2 regions of the Pseudomonas sp. 25 R 14 genome follow, and region 2 is predicted to be linked to the other one. Evidence: predicted binding sites of a transcription regulator. Region 2 holds the regulator's gene; the other holds the start of a gene.

Region 1 (7,628 bases), on a different contig from region 2:
CTTGCTTTGCTGGTTGCTGAAGGTGGCGAACAGTACGCCGCTGCCGTCGATTTTCAGCCCGGTGATTTCGCCGGTGGCGTAGCCATCGGTAATCGGCGGGTTGCGGTAGCTGGCCGAGTTGTACTGGGTGATGCTGGACATATTGATCGCAATACCACCCGGGTTGGCGGCAGCGCCGTTGTCCGGGTTCCATACGCCATTATCCATGACGCCCGGCTTCCAGTTGCTGATGGTCAGGGTGGTGTTGGATACGGTACTTGGCGGGGTGACAATCCCCTTCAACGCACCCGCGGTATCAAATGTCACCGTCGAGGCCACCGGAGCAACCGCGCCAGTGCCCTTGACCGGTGTACCGTCAGGGTTGCGGCCATCGATCAGGGTGTAGGACTTCCAGGTGTTGGAGCCGGTTTTCACCATGTACTGCACCATCTCATGGGCGTTGCCTTGAGTGTCATACAACGTGGTGCCGTATTGCTCGGTAAACGAGGTCGCTACCGTTGGATCAAAAGGACTGGTCGCCTGGTCGATCACCGGCTTCGAAGAGTTCAGGTTGCTGGTCGAATCAACCTTGGTCGACGCTTTCGGCGGCAAGTTGGACAGGTTGATCCGCAGATCGGTCAGGCCGCTCTTGGTGATCTTGCCGTCTTCATCGGCCGCATAGCCCTGCAGGCGCGAAGTGCCGGTGTTGTTGGTGATGTAGCCATCCTTGTCCGGCTTGAACGAGCCGTTACGCGTATATTCCAGCGAACCGTCACTGCCCTTCTGCACGAAGAAGCCCCCGCCCTGGATGCCCATGTCCAGCAAGCCACCGCTGCTGGTCACTTCACCCTGGGTGAACTGCTGGGAAACGGCGGCCAGGTTGACGCCAGTACCGATGGTTTTGTTGCCAGTGCCCAACCGGGACGCCGCGTAGATATCAGCGAACTCTGCACGGGACGACTTGAAGCCGGTGGTCGCGACGTTGGCGATGTTGTTGCCGGTCACGTCCAGTTGTTTGTTGGCCGCATAGAGGCCGCTAAGGCCGATATTAAAAGACATGTTTCTCTCCTCTTGCCGTATTTAGCCGGCTCTATGTACCGATAGTCTGAATTTGCGACAGCTTGATGCTGCCCATGCCGCCAGAAAGATTGAGCAGCATTTCGCCGCCGGTCTGGCTCAAGGTCACGCTGGTGACCGTAGCCGGCAGCGAGGTTTTCAGGGCAACCGAATCACCGGCATCATTCTTGGTGCTGGCCGCAAAGGTGTAGGTGCCGGAATCAAGCTTCTCGCCCGCTTCGTTCTTGCCGTCCCAGATAAAGTCCGACTTGCCGGCGCTCTGGGCGCCCAGCTCGATAGTCTTGACCAGCTTGCCGTCCTTGTCGGTGACCTTGACGGTGACGTTGCCCACCGACGAACCCACGGCGACCGAGCCGGTGAAGCTCTTGCTCGTATCGACCATGGCCTTGCCGGTTTCGATAATGACCGAGCGCCCTACCAGCGACGACGCTTGCAGTGCCTGCGACGACTTGTAGTTGCCGGTGATGGTGTTCACCGAGTCGTTCAACGTGTTGATGCCTTCCAGGCTGCTGAACTGCGCCAGTTGCGCCACGAACGCGCCGTTATCCTGGGGCGACAGCGGGTTCTGGTTCTTCAACTGCGTAACCAGCAGTTGCAGGAACGCATCCTTGCCCAGGGACTGGTTACCCGAGGCGGCCTTGGCGGTATCGGCCAGGTTGCCCTGGTTGGCCTTGGCATCCTTGACCTTGGAGTCGAACAGACTCTGGATCGTCGACTGACTCGACACATCGTTAGTGACGGACATTCTTTAGCGCCCCTTATCACTGACCCAGGGTCAGGACCTTCTGCATCATGGCTTTGGCGGTGTTCATCATTTCCGCGTTGGTCTGGAACGAGCGACTGGCGGAAATCATGTCAGCCATTTCCTCGACCACGTTGACGTTGGGGTAGTACACGTACCCCTTTTCATTCGCGGCGGGGTGATTGGGTTCGTAGCGCGCATCGAGGTTGCTCTGGTCTTCGACCACACCCAACACCTGGACGCCCTGGCCCGCAGCATCCTGGTTCTGGAACAACGATTCGCTGCCACCGCTCTGAGCGCCCTGGAACATGGTGGCGAAGACCGGGTGCCGGGCACGGTAGGTCTGGTCGATGCTCGACGACACCGTTTCGGCGTTGGCAATGTTACTGGCGACCGTGTTCAGACGCGTGGTCTGGGCGCTCATGCCACTACCGGCAATATTGAAAACACTGGATAGAGACATGACTTACTCTCCGCGCAGGGCTGACATCAGCCCTTTGAATTTGCTGTTGAGCAGGGTGAAGCTGGCCTGGAAGTTCACCGAGTTCTCGGCGTAGTTCGATTGCTCCAACTGCGCATCGACCGTGTTCTGGTCGATCGACGGCTGCATCGGCGTGCGATACATCAGCGACTCGTCGCCATTGCTCAGGCCCTGCGCTTCGATATGACGGTTATTGGTCATGTTCAAGGCGAAGGAACCGTTCTTGGTCTTGTCACTCTGTGCGGCGAGCACGGCAGCAAAGTCCAGGTCCCGAGCCTTGTAGTTCGGGGTATCGGCGTTGGCGATGTTGTTAGCCAGGACTTCGGCACGCTGGGCGCGGAAGCCCAGGGCTTGTTCGTGGATACCGAGCGCTTTATCGAAGCTGATGCTCATGGCGGAGACCTTTAGGGCTGACCTGCTTTTCGTAACAGGGATATAGCAAGCGCCATGCCAGCTTTGTCAGGCCTAATAAATCAGGGGGTTAGGGAGGTATTGCCGGCGGCAATGGCGGAAAAGCGGCAAGCGCTTTCCGCGAAGCGCCAGTAAAGCGGCAACGAGCGTTGCCGCTATCCAAGGTGTGACACAAACAAATGTGGGAGCGGGCTTGCTCGCGAAGGCGGTAGATCAGTTGTTTGATACTTGACTGACACACCGCCTTCGCGAGCAAGCCCGCTCCCACACAATCCCGCTCCCACATTTTGGGTTGGACGCTATTTGGCCTGGTAGATAATGCCCGGGCTGCACTGCACCATCTGGTAATGATCCGGCAAGCCGTTCAGCGCCTCGGACGCACCGAGGAACAGATAACCACCACGCTTGAGCGTGCCATGGATGCGCAACAGGATGTCTTTCTTCACTTCAGCCGAGAAGTAGATCAAAACGTTGCGGCAAAACACGATGTCGAACTTGCCGAGGCTGGCGTAGCTGTCCAGCAGGTTGAACGAGCGGAACTCCACGCGACTCTTGATCGGCGCCTTGATCGCCCAGCGGCCGGCGCCCTTGGGGTCGAAGTAACGCTGCAGGCGCTCCTGGGACAAACCGCGCCCCAGGGCCAGGCTGTCGTACTCACCGGTCTTGCAGTTGGTCAGCATGGTGCCGGACAAGTCAGTGGCAACAATTTGCACCCCGGCCTTCAACTGACCCATGTTGGTCCGCTCGAACTCATCGATGGACATCGACAGCGAATACGGTTCCTGCCCCGACGAACACGCCGCCGACCAGATGCGCAAGCGCTGGCCAGGGCTGGCCTTGATTGCCTCGGGCAAGACCTTGTTCTTGAGCACCTCAAAGGGATAGGTGTCACGAAACCACAGGGTTTCGTTGGTGGTCATGGCATCGACCACCATTTCCTTGAGCCCGCTGCGCGGCTGGCCCTGGATGCGCTGCACCAGCTCGCCCAGGGACTTGATGCCCTGCTGTTCCATCAATTTGTTGAGACGGCTTGATACCAGATATTGCTTGTTTTCACCGAGCAATATGCCACAGGCTTTTTCCAGGAATACCCGGAACTGTTCGAAATCCAAATTACCCGTAGACAATGAAACCGCCTCTTAACTCGTGTGACCGCCAGGGAGAAAGCCCCTAGCCGTGATCTGCAGATTTGATCCGTTCGACGACCCGGGAGGCCAGGTCATCAGGACGGAATTTGGCCAGGAAGTCATCGGCACCGACCTTCTTGACCATTGCCTGGTTGAATACACCGGACAATGAAGTATGCAGGATGATATGCAATTTTTGCATGCGTGGGTCGTTGCGTATCTCGGCCGTGAGGGTGTAGCCGTCCATTTCCGGCATCTCGATGTCGGAAATCATCATCAGGAACTCTTCTTCCGGCTTCTTGCCTTCATCGACCAGCTTGCGCAGATAGTCCAGGGCCTGGCGACCATCATTGAGCGCCACCACCTCGACACCGACGGTCTGCAGGCAACGGGACACCTGCTTGCGCGCCACCGAGGAGTCATCCACCGTCAACACCCGCAAGGACACGGCCTTTTGCTGGGTCTGTTCATCCACGACGCCTACCGAAATATGCTCCGAAGTCGGCGCCACTTCCGCCAGGATCTTCTCCACGTCGATGATTTCCACCAACTGGTTATCGACCCGCGTCACTGCCGTGAGGTAGTGATCGCGCCCGGTGCCCTTGGGTGGTGGATGGATTTCTTCCCAGTTCATGTTGACGATACGTTCCACCGAGCGCACCAGGAAACCCTGAGTCTTGGTGTTGTATTCGGTGATGATCACAAACGGGTTTTCGCGATCCTGCAAGCCAGGCGAACCGGTGGCCATCGCCAGGTCAAGAATCGGAATCGTCGCGCCACGGATGTTGGCCACGCCACACACGACCGGGTTGGACTTGGGCATTATGGTGAGCTTGGGGCATTGCAGCACCTCCCGCACCTTGAAGACGTTGATGCCATATAGCTGCTTGCCATCGAGTCGAAACAGCAACAACTCCAGGCGATTCTGCCCTACCAGCTGTGTGCGCTGGTTCACTGAATCCATTACACCCGCCATGCCCAGACTCCTACGCTACAAAACTTACGGGTACGACGCGCACCCAACACGAAACGGCACGCGCTTTGCTTTTTATTGGCCATGGACATCAAAACGACAGTTTCCCGACGCCTTCGCTCGCCACAGTACCGCAGATTGCTCTGCGCCTGGATGGCGTTGGCGTTGCTTGCCTTGGGCACAGGCCATCAGGCCCGTGCCGACAACGTCACCTTGCCTGATCTGCTTATCGGCGTCACTCAAGGCTTTCTTGAGTTCACTGTAGAAGATTATCTGGCGACCACCCAGACACCGGGCCGTTATGAAATCCAGGTCAACCAGCTGGACCCGCGCTTGCGCATGCCCATGTGCGACAAGGAATTGACAGGCTCCCTGGAAAGCCCGGCCCAGCCCATTGGCCGTGTGACCGTGCGCGTACGCTGCGACGGCAGCTCGCCCTGGACCGTGTTCGTACCAGCTCAGGTCCGACTGTTTCGCGACGTAGTGACCGTCTCCCGCCCACTCAAGCGCACCGGCATCATCGGTTTTGAAGACGTTGCCCTGCGTGAACGAGACATCAGCCAGATCAGCCAGGGCTACCTCACCTCGGTGGACCAGGCCGTGGGGCAAAAACTGACCCGACCAATGGTCACCGACCAAGTCATCACCCTGGTTCACCTGGAACAGGCTGAAGTCGTGCGCAAAGGTGACCATGTGGTGATATCCGCCAGCAGTGGCGGCCTGAACGTGAAAATGCCGGGGGAAGCCCTGGCCAATGGCGGGATGAGCGAGCAGATCCGCGTGAAAAACCTCAATTCCAAGCGCGTGATCAAAGCCCGGGTAACGGCCCCGGGCCAAGTGGAGGTCGCGCTATAGATCACTGGCGTGGGACGCTGGCTTTTCCTACACTGTGCACACGATGTCGCTGTGCATAGGTTTATTGTCGATCGAGCCTAAAGTTTGTCCGGGTATGGCCGAAAACATGGCAAGCGTCCAAATACCCAGAGGTTTTTTAACATGGTCATTGATTTCAGCCGATTGAATAACGCCCAGCCAACGCCCGGCGGCACGCGCACCAGCGCGGCCAAGGACAGCGTTGAAGCCAAGGCCCCGGCGCTGCCCGCCAAGGCAGAACAAACCGCATCGACCCAAAGTGGCGAATCGGTGCATTTGAGCAATGAGGCTCAACAGTTGCAGAAGATCACGGACTCGCTGCGCGATCAGCCGGTTGTCAATAAAGCCCGTGTGGCCGAGTTGAAGCAGGCGATTGCCGATGGCAGCTATCAGATCGACAACGACCGTTTAGCCAGCAAAATCATCAAAGCCGAGCGCTAGGCAAAGGCCTGCGCCGGGCTTTTGGACGCTTAAAACCCAAGGCCAGCCATGCACGACGAAAATCTGCTGCAACTGATCACTGAAGACCTGGCTCCCGCGCAACACCTGCTGGAGCTGCTTCAAGACGAATTCGTGGCCCTGTGCGGGCGCGACATGCGCCTGCTGGAAGACATCCTGGCACGCAAGCAATCGCTGATCATCCTGCTTGAACAACACGGCCAGAAACGCAGCCAGATCCTGCTCAGCCTGGGCCTGCCCGCCGACCACAGCGGCCTGGAGCAGTTGGCCAGCCATTCTTCGGTCGGTGACCAGTTGCTGGCCCAGAGCACCGCGCTCAATCAGTTGTTGATCAACTGCCAAGAGGCCAATGTACTCAACGGCCAGTCGATCCAACTGCAACAAGCTACCACCGCCAACCAGTTGCGCATCCTGCATGGCGGCGAACCTCCAGCACTGTACAACGCCCAGGGTTCCACTTCCCGGCTGGTCAAGCCCAGCACCCTCAGCCAAGCCTGACGCCGGTTTATCGCGCGCCCTATCAAGGCGCGCCACATGCTGGCAAAATGCCGGTTCTTGCGTGTAGTCGTATTTTGTCTGGAGATGGAAGAGCCGTGTTCAACACCCTTAGCGCGGAAGATGCTCCGCAGCCACCCAAGGTCCTTACCACACCTCTGGAAATTGCCGGCACCTTGCGGCTGCTGCAAGAGAGCCACGACCCCCTGATCATCACCTTCCACGAACGCAACCAGCGCTTCCAGAGCTACCTGGTGGATGTCGACAAGGACAGCAAGACGCTGAGCCTGGACGAGATGATTCCACCCGAAGGTGAACGCTACCTGGAGAATGGCGAAGCCTTTCGCATCGAAGGCTTTCACGAAGGCGTGCGCGTGGCCTGGGAGAGCAATGGCGCCCTGACCATCGGCGCCCTGGACGGCCACCGCATCTACAAGGGCAGCCTGCCTGAAGAAGTGGTCTACCATCAGCGCCGCAACGCCTTTCGTGCGGCGCTGAAACTGGCGCAACTGGTGAATATCGAAATGGGCGGCGATAAACTCAAGGCGCCTATCAGCGGCAAGTTGCTGGATATTTCCGCCACCGGCTGCAAGTTGCGTTTTGAAGGTGACATCTCCGAGCGCCTGCAACTGGGCCAGGTCTATGACCGCTTTATCGCCGCCCTGCCCTTCGGCAGCATGACCACCGCGGTGGAGTTGCGTTACCTGCACTTCGAAGAAAAGATCAACACCACCTTTGCCGGTGTGCGCTTCCACAACATGAGTGGCCTGGTGCAGCGCCAAGTCGAGCGTTTTGTCTACCAACTGCAGCGCGAGGCGCGACGGTTCGATAAAGACGACGACATGTAAGCGCCAAACGCGCGGCACAAAAAAACGGGCAGTTCCTTGGGGAACTGCCCGTTTTTTTTTGTTTCAGGGACGGGCCCGGCTCAGGTCATGCGGATGATCATCCGGGTCGGGATGCTCCGGCGGCTCGGATTCAGATTGTGGCTCTACCTCAGGCTCAGCTTCG
Region 2 (7,628 bases):
AAAGGTTCAGGCTGGTGGTGTTGATCTTGAGGTCAGCCAAATCAATGATTGGCCCCAGTAGCTTGGTCTCGTCCTCGATGGCTTCGGCCAGCGAACGGTGCGGGCTGCTCAGCGGGTGGCGACGGCGGGTTTCCGAGAAACGCTTGAGCAGCGTTTCTTCGTCGGCATCCAGGTACAGCACGTCGCAATGGATATGCTTGGCGCGTACCTCTTCAAGCAGTTCCGGGAATCGCGTGAGGTGGCTGGGCAGGTTGCGTGCGTCGATCGATACAGCCACCAGCGGTTGAGCCAGCTCGGTATGGATCAGTGCGCGTTCGGCCAACTCGGGCAGCAGGCCTGCTGGCAAGTTGTCGATGCAATAAAACCCATTGTCCTCAAGCACGTTGAGGGCAGTACTTTTACCCGAGCCGGAACGCCCGCTGACGATGATCAAACGCATGATTACTGCCCGCTTTGCTCATCCAGGACAACCTGATACAGCGCTTCGTTGGTGCTAGCGCTGCGCAGCTTCTTACGTACTTCTTCACGGTCGAGCATGCTGGCGATCTGCCGGAGCAGCTCCAGGTGTGCATCGGTAGCGGCTTCCGGGACCAGCAGGACAAACAGCAGGTCAACCGGGGCGCCATCGATGGCGTCGAAATCAATGGGGGCCTCCAGGTGCAGCAGGGCGCTGACCGGGGTTTCGCAGCCTTTGAGGCGGCAGTGTGGAATGGCGATGCCGTTGCCAAAACCGGTCGAGCCGAGTTTTTCACGAGCAATCAGGGCCTCGTACACATCTTGCGTATCCAGCTCAGGCACTTCGCGGCCGATCAGGTTGGCAATCTGTTCGAGGGCTTTCTTTTTACTGCCGCCCGGCACGTTCACGAGGGAACGGCCGGGGGTCAGGATGGTTTCAAGTCGAATCATGGGTGGGGAGTGTTAGCGGCCCGTGCCTTGAAGAAGGCTCTGCTGCTTTTCCTTATGCTTTTTGATTTGGCGATCCAGCTTGTCGGTCAGGTCATCAATGGCGGCATACATGTCTGAATGCTCGGCATTGGCGACTACTTCCCCGCCGGGTATACGCAAGGTGGCTTCGATTTTCTGCTTCAGCTTTTCGACAGACATGATGACTTGCACATTGGTGATCTTGTCGAAATGCCCCTCAATTCGTTTGAGTTTTTCGCTGATGTAGGCGCGCAGCGGTTCGGTCACTTCCAGTTGGTGTCCACTGATGTTGACTTGCATACAGCTTCTCCTTCGTTGCCAGTGCATAAAGCGGCGGGTAGGAATACCCGCCACTGGAACGCTGTGGCCCGCCCGTCACATCAACCGTTTACGCTCGCTGGAAGGCGCGATCCCAAGGGACTCGCGGTACTTGGCGACGGTTCGACGGGCGACCTGAATGCCTTGTGCCTCCAGTAAACCAGCGATCTTGCTGTCACTCAACGGCTTTTTCTGATTTTCCGCGGCAACCAGTTTTTTGATGATCGCGCGGATCGCCGTGGACGAGCATTCGCCGCCTTCGGAGGTGCTGACATGGCTGGAGAAAAAGTATTTCAGTTCATAAATTCCCCGTGGGGTATGCATGAACTTCTGGGTGGTTACCCGGGAAATGGTCGATTCATGCATGCCAACCGCTTCGGCAATATCATGCAGTACCAGCGGTTTCATCGCCTCGTCGCCATATTCCAGGAAGCCGCGCTGGTGCTCGACGATCTGGGTAGCCACTTTCATCAGGGTTTCGTTACGGCTTTGCAGGCTCTTGATGAACCAGCGCGCTTCCTGCAACTGATTGCGCATGAACGTGTTGTCGGCACTGGTATCGGCCCGGCGTACGAAACCGGCGTACTGCGGGTTGACGCGCAGGCGCGGCACCGACTCCTGGTTCAGTTCCACCAGCCAGCGCTCGTTGTCCTTGCGCACGATCACGTCGGGGACGACGTATTCGGCTTCGCTGGACTCGATTTGCGAGCCGGGGCGCGGGTTGAGGCTCTGTACCAGTTCGATAATCTGGCGCAGATCGTCTTCCTTGAGCTTCATCCGGCGCATCAACTGGCTGTAGTCGCGGCTGCCCAGCAGGTCGATGTAATCGGTGACCAGGCGCTGGGCTTCGGCCAGCCATGGGGTCTTGGCCGACAACTGGCGCAGTTGCAGCAGCAGGCACTCGCTGAGGTTGCGGGCGCCGATGCCGGCAGGCTCGAACTGCTGGATGCGGTGCAGGACTGCTTCGATTTCGTCCAGCTCGATATCCAGTTCCGGGTCGAAAGCCTCAAGGATTTCTTCGAGGGTCTCGTCCAGGTAGCCCTGATTGTTGATGCAATCGATCAGGGTCACGGCGATCAGGCGATCGGTGTCGGACATCGGGGCGAGGTTCAATTGCCACAGCAGGTGGCTCTGCAGGCTCTCACCAACGGAGGTGCGGGTGGTGAAGTCCCACTCGTCATCGTCGTTGCTGGGCAGGCTGCTGGCGCTGGTCTGGTAGACGTCTTCCCAGGCCGTATCCACCGGCAGTTCATTGGGAATGCGTTCGTTCCATTCGCCTTCTTCCAGGTTATCCACCGTGGGTGCGGTTTCCTGGTAGGACGGCTCCTGGACGTCGGTATTGGGTTTTTGCTCGATGTTGTCGGCCAGCGGGTCGGCGTTATCGAAGTCGTCGCCTTCTTCCTGGCGTTCGAGCATCGGGTTGGACTCCAGGGCCTCCTGGATTTCCTGTTGCAGGTCCAGGGTCGACAATTGGAGCAGGCGGATGGCCTGTTGCAGCTGCGGTGTCATCGTCAGCTGCTGGCCCATTCTCAGGACTAGCGATGGTTTCATGGCAGGGGCTTAACACCTTATTCGCCGGCGCAATGCGCCATCCACGACAGGGCGCGTGAGCGCCAAACATAAGCAAATTATATGCCTGATATCGGGGGCTTTGCCTAGAGCGCGGTAACAATAAAAATAATGAGGTTTTTATTGACTCCCGCGCCTGATGGCGAATGTCCTGACACCACAGTGTTTACAGGCGGAATTCGTGCCCCAGGTACACTTCCTTGACCAGTTCGTTGGCCAGGATGGTAGCGGAGTCACCTTCGGCAATCAGTTGGCCATCGTTGACGATGTACGCGGTTTCGCAGATATCCAGGGTCTCACGCACGTTGTGGTCGGTGATCAGCACGCCGATCCCCTTGGCCTTGAGGTGATGGATGATCTGCTTGATGTCGCCAACCGAAATCGGGTCGACACCGGCGAAGGGTTCATCGAGCAGGATGAACTTCGGTGCAGTGGCCAGGGCGCGGGCGATTTCCACACGACGACGCTCGCCGCCGGACAGGCTCATGCCGAGGTTGTCGCGAATGTGGTTGATGTGGAACTCCTGCAACAGGCTTTCCAGCTCTTGGCGGCGTCCGTCGCGATCCAGTTCCTTGCGGGTTTCAAGGATCGCCATGATGTTGTCGGACACTGACAGTTTGCGGAAGATCGACGCCTCCTGGGGGAGATAGCCGATACCGGCCCGTGCACGACCGTGCATTGGCTGATGGCTGACGTCCAGGTCGTCGATCAAAACACGGCCCTGGTCAGCCTGGACCAGGCCGACGATCATGTAGAAGCAGGTGGTCTTGCCGGCACCGTTGGGGCCAAGCAGGCCGACGATCTGGCCGCTGTCGATCGACAGGCTGACGTCGCGCACGACCTGACGGCTTTTATAGGCCTTGGCCAGATGCTGGGCTTTCAGGGTTGCCATTACTGGGCCTTCTTCTTCGGCTGGATAACCATGTCAATGCGCGGACGTGGCGCGGTGACCTTGGTGCCATTGGCGCGGCCGGCAGTCGCAACTTGCTTGACGGTGTCGTAGACAATTTTCTCGCCTTCGGTCGAGTTACCGTCGCTGCTGATCACTTTGGCACGATCAGTCAGTACGATGCGGTTTTGCGGCGCGTGGTACTGGATGGTTACGCCGTAGCCTTTGATCGGACCTGGATCGGCGGCATTCTGCTTCTGTTCGAAATAGGCAAGGTTGCCCACCGAGGTCACGACGTCGATGTCGCCGGCCGGGGTGCGGGTAAGGGTCACGGTATTGCCGGTAATTTTCATCGAGCCTTGGGTGATGATTACATCGCCCTTGTAGGTCGCGATACCTTGCTTGTCATCCAGTTGCGCATCGTCAGCCTGAATGTGGATCGGTTGCTGGCTATCGTTCGGCAGAGCCCAGGCGCTCACGCTTCCCAGTGCTGCGCCCAGACCGAGCAAAATAGGGAGGGTTTTAACGAGCCTCATACTGTCCTCTTACGTTCGATAGCAGGTGTATCCTGCTTTCTTTCAAATACGCTTTCATTCCCTTGCCAGTCGATACACCGCCAGCGCCGTCGATTCTAACGTCTTGCTCGGTCTGCGCATATTGCTTCTGTGGGAATACGGTCATGCGACTGCTGGTAATGATGGTCTCGCGGTTCTGTGCGTCGGTGCGCGCAACGCGCACCGAATCGATCAGCTCCACTTCGGTGCCGTCCGGGTTGACCTCGCCACGCTTGCTGGTGACATGCCACGGGAATTCGGTGCCGCGATACAGGTTCAGGTCGGGATTGGTCAGCAATGTGACCTCCGAAGCCTTCAAGTGTTCGACCTTGTCCGACGTCATTTCGTATTGCACCTTGCCGTCAGGCAGGAACTGCACGCTGTAGGCGTTGGTGGCGTAATAGTCGATGGCGCCCTGATCGGCCTGCACAACAGGCTGGTCGAGGAAGCGCTCCGGGCTGATATTCCAGTAGCCCACCGCCAGGAACAGCGCGGCGATGGCTCCGAATATCAGGAAGTTGCGAATCTTTTTGCTCAGCATAGAAGGCTCTATAGGTAGGCGGCGTGGGCCGCTTCAAGGCTGCCCTGGGCACGCAGGATCAGCTCGCAGAACTCGCGGGCGGCGCCTTCGCCGCCACGGGCCTGGGTGATGCCGTGGGCATGCTCGCGGACAAACGACGCGGCGTTGGCCACGGCCATGCCCAGGCCTACGCGGCGAATCACCGGCAGGTCAGGCAAGTCGTCGCCCAAGTAGGCGACCTGCTCATAGCTTAGGTTGAGTTTGCCAAGAAGCTCATCCAGAACCACCAGTTTATCCTCGCGCCCCTGGTAGAGGTAAGGAATCCCCAGGTTTTGTGCGCGGCGTTCCACAACGGGTGTCTTTCGACCACTGATGATCGCGGTTTGCACACCGGAGGCCATCAACATCTTGATGCCCTGGCCGTCCAGCGTGTTGAAGGTCTTGAATTCGCTGCCGTCTTCGAGAAAGTACAGGCGGCCGTCGGTCAGCACGCCGTCCACGTCGAAAATTGCCAGTTTGATGGCCTTGCCCCGTTGCAACAGGTCGTTGCTCATTTACATCACTCCTGCGCGCAGCAAATCGTGCATGTTCAGGGCGCCGATCGGGTGATCGGCATCGTCGACCACCACCAGGGCGCCGATTTTGTGGTCTTCCATGATCTTCAGGGCTTCAGCCGCGAGCATTTCGGCGCGGGCGGTCTTGCCGTGGGGGGTCATGACCTGATCGATGGTCGCGGTGTGGATATCGATGGTGCGGTCCAGGGTGCGACGCAGGTCGCCGTCAGTGAATACCCCGGCCAGGCGACCGTCGGCTTCCAGGATCACCGTCATGCCCAGGCCCTTGCGGGTCATTTCCATCAAGGCGTCCTTGAGCAACGTGCCGCGCTGTACCTGTGGCAGCTCATCGCCGGAATGCATCACATTTTCCACTTTCAGCAGCAGGCGACGACCGAGGGCGCCACCAGGGTGGGAAAAGGCGAAATCTTCGGCGGTAAAACCGCGGGCCTCCAGCAGGGCCACGGCCAGCGCGTCGCCCATGACCAGGGCGGCGGTGGTGGAGGAGGTCGGCGCCAGGTTGAGCGGGCAGGCTTCGTGGGCCACGTGCACGTTCAGGTTCACTTCGGCGGCCTTGGCCAGCGTCGAATCCGGGTTGCCGGTCACGCTGATCAGCTTGATGCCCAGGCGCTTGATCAGCGGCAGCAGGGTCACGATTTCGTTGGTGGTGCCGGAGTTGGACAGGGCCAGGATCACGTCATCACGGGTGATCATGCCCATGTCACCATGGCTGGCTTCGGCCGGGTGCACGAAAAATGCGGTGGTGCCAGTGCTGGCCAGGGTGGCGGCAATCTTGTTGCCGACATGGCCTGACTTGCCCATGCCGACCACGACAACCCGGCCTTTACTGGCCAGGATCATCTCGCAGGCGCGTACGAAATCTGCGTCGATATGGGCCAGCAAGCCTTCTACGGCTTCAAGTTCGAGGCGGATGGTGCGTTGTGCGGATTGAATAAGGTCGCTGGATTGGCTCATGTCTGAAATCGTATAGCCTGACGAAAAGTCGGCGATTATAGCGGTAATGATCAATTCCCTCACGCAAGTTCGTCAGGTGTTGTGCTTCTTGAGCGCGAGATCAGTCTCAATTGCGCTTTTTACCTGTCCTCTTTCTGAACAAGCGCTGCTCCGGCCTTGGGCGCTTTATGTCAGCAGTGATATAGTTCGCCGCCAGTTCGGTCCGCGCAGTCCACATGTGTCTAACTGTCGCAAGCAGTTGTCCCAAGCATGGTGTCTGAGTGAGAAGCTGCATCCCAAGGAGTTTAGATGAGTGCCGATAACGCCTACGCGGTCGAGCTGAAGGGCCTTTCCTTCAAGCGCGGTACGCGCAGCATCTTCAATAATGTCGATATTCGCATTCCCCGCGGCAAGGTGACGGGCATCATGGGGCCGTCCGGCTGCGGCAAGACGACCCTGCTGCGCCTGATGGGCATGCAGTTGCGTCCCACCGCCGGGGAAGTCTGGGTCAACGGCCAGAACCTGCCGACCCTGTCGCGCAGTGACCTGTTCGATGCGCGCAAGCACATGGGTGTGCTGTTTCAGAGCGGCGCTCTGTTCACCGATCTCGACGTTTTCGAAAACGTCGCGTTCCCGTTGCGGGTGCACACCCAACTGTCCGAAGAAATGATTCGTGACATTGTATTGCTGAAACTGCAGGCCGTCGGCCTTCGCGGTGCCATCGACCTGATGCCAGATGAACTCTCTGGCGGTATGAAACGGCGTGTCGCCCTGGCGCGTGCGATTGCCCTCGACCCCCAGATCCTGATGTATGACGAGCCGTTCGTCGGCCAGGACCCCATCGCCATGGGTGTCTTGGTGCGTCTGATCCGTCTGCTCAACGATGCGCTGGGTATCACCAGTATCGTGGTTTCCCATGATCTGGCCGAAACCGCGAGCATTGCCGACTACCTCTATGTTGTCGGTGATGGCCAGGTGTTGGGACAGGGTACGCCTGAAGAACTGATGAACGCTGACAACCCGCGCATTCGCCAATTCATGACCGGCGATCCTGATGGCCCGGTGCCTTTTCATTTTCCGGCAGCGGACTACCGCTCAGATCTTCTGGGGAAGCGCTGATGCGCAAGACATCTTTAATCGAGAAGGTTCGTCTTTTCGGTCGCTCCGGCATCGACATCCTCGAAGTGCTCGGGCGTTCGACGATTTTCCTGTTTCACGCCTTGCTTGGCCGCGGCGGTATTGGCGGTGGTTTTGGCTTGCTGCTCAAGCAGTTGCATTCGGTGGGCGTGATGTCCCTGGTGATCATCGTGGTCTCCGGTGTCTTTATCGGTATGGTGCTGGCGTTG

What was found. The regulator sigma-54, encoded in region 2, starts transcription at its own class of promoters, with help from an activator protein. The targets are predictions, from matches to a motif close to ANTGGCATNNANNTTGCTNT.
Region 1: flgB (flagellar basal body rod protein FlgB) is a predicted target of sigma-54. The motif match lies at 2,715-2,734, and genes of this name have one in related genera.

What each region holds. Positions count from the first base shown of each region.
Region 1 is NZ_CVTS01000047.1:67,249-74,876, forward strand. It holds gene flgE (flagellar hook protein FlgE) at 1-1,038, opposite strand, end outside; gene flgD (flagellar hook assembly protein FlgD) at 1,070-1,801, opposite strand; gene flgC (flagellar basal body rod protein FlgC) at 1,818-2,261, opposite strand; gene flgB (flagellar basal body rod protein FlgB) at 2,265-2,672, opposite strand; gene cheR (protein-glutamate O-methyltransferase CheR) at 2,990-3,817, opposite strand; gene BFQ03_RS16385 (chemotaxis protein CheV) at 3,861-4,793, opposite strand; gene flgA (flagellar basal body P-ring formation chaperone FlgA) at 4,875-5,645, shown strand; gene flgM (flagellar biosynthesis anti-sigma factor FlgM) at 5,787-6,104, shown strand; gene BFQ03_RS16400 (flagella synthesis protein FlgN) at 6,153-6,620, shown strand; gene BFQ03_RS16405 (flagellar brake protein) at 6,716-7,465, shown strand; gene BFQ03_RS16410 (MFS transporter) at 7,529-7,628, opposite strand, start outside.
Region 2 is NZ_CVTS01000065.1:303,097-310,724, reverse strand. It holds gene rapZ (RNase adapter RapZ) at 1-439, opposite strand, end outside; gene ptsN (PTS IIA-like nitrogen regulatory protein PtsN) at 442-906, opposite strand; gene raiA (ribosome hibernation-promoting factor, HPF/YfiA family) at 919-1,224, opposite strand; gene BFQ03_RS24655 (RNA polymerase factor sigma-54) at 1,300-2,793, opposite strand; gene lptB (LPS export ABC transporter ATP-binding protein) at 2,978-3,703, opposite strand; gene lptA (lipopolysaccharide transport periplasmic protein LptA) at 3,703-4,236, opposite strand; gene lptC (LPS export ABC transporter periplasmic protein LptC) at 4,223-4,795, opposite strand; gene BFQ03_RS24635 (KdsC family phosphatase) at 4,804-5,328, opposite strand; gene BFQ03_RS24630 (KpsF/GutQ family sugar-phosphate isomerase) at 5,329-6,303, opposite strand; gene BFQ03_RS24625 (ATP-binding cassette domain-containing protein) at 6,592-7,401, shown strand; gene mlaE (lipid asymmetry maintenance ABC transporter permease subunit MlaE) at 7,401-7,628, shown strand, end outside.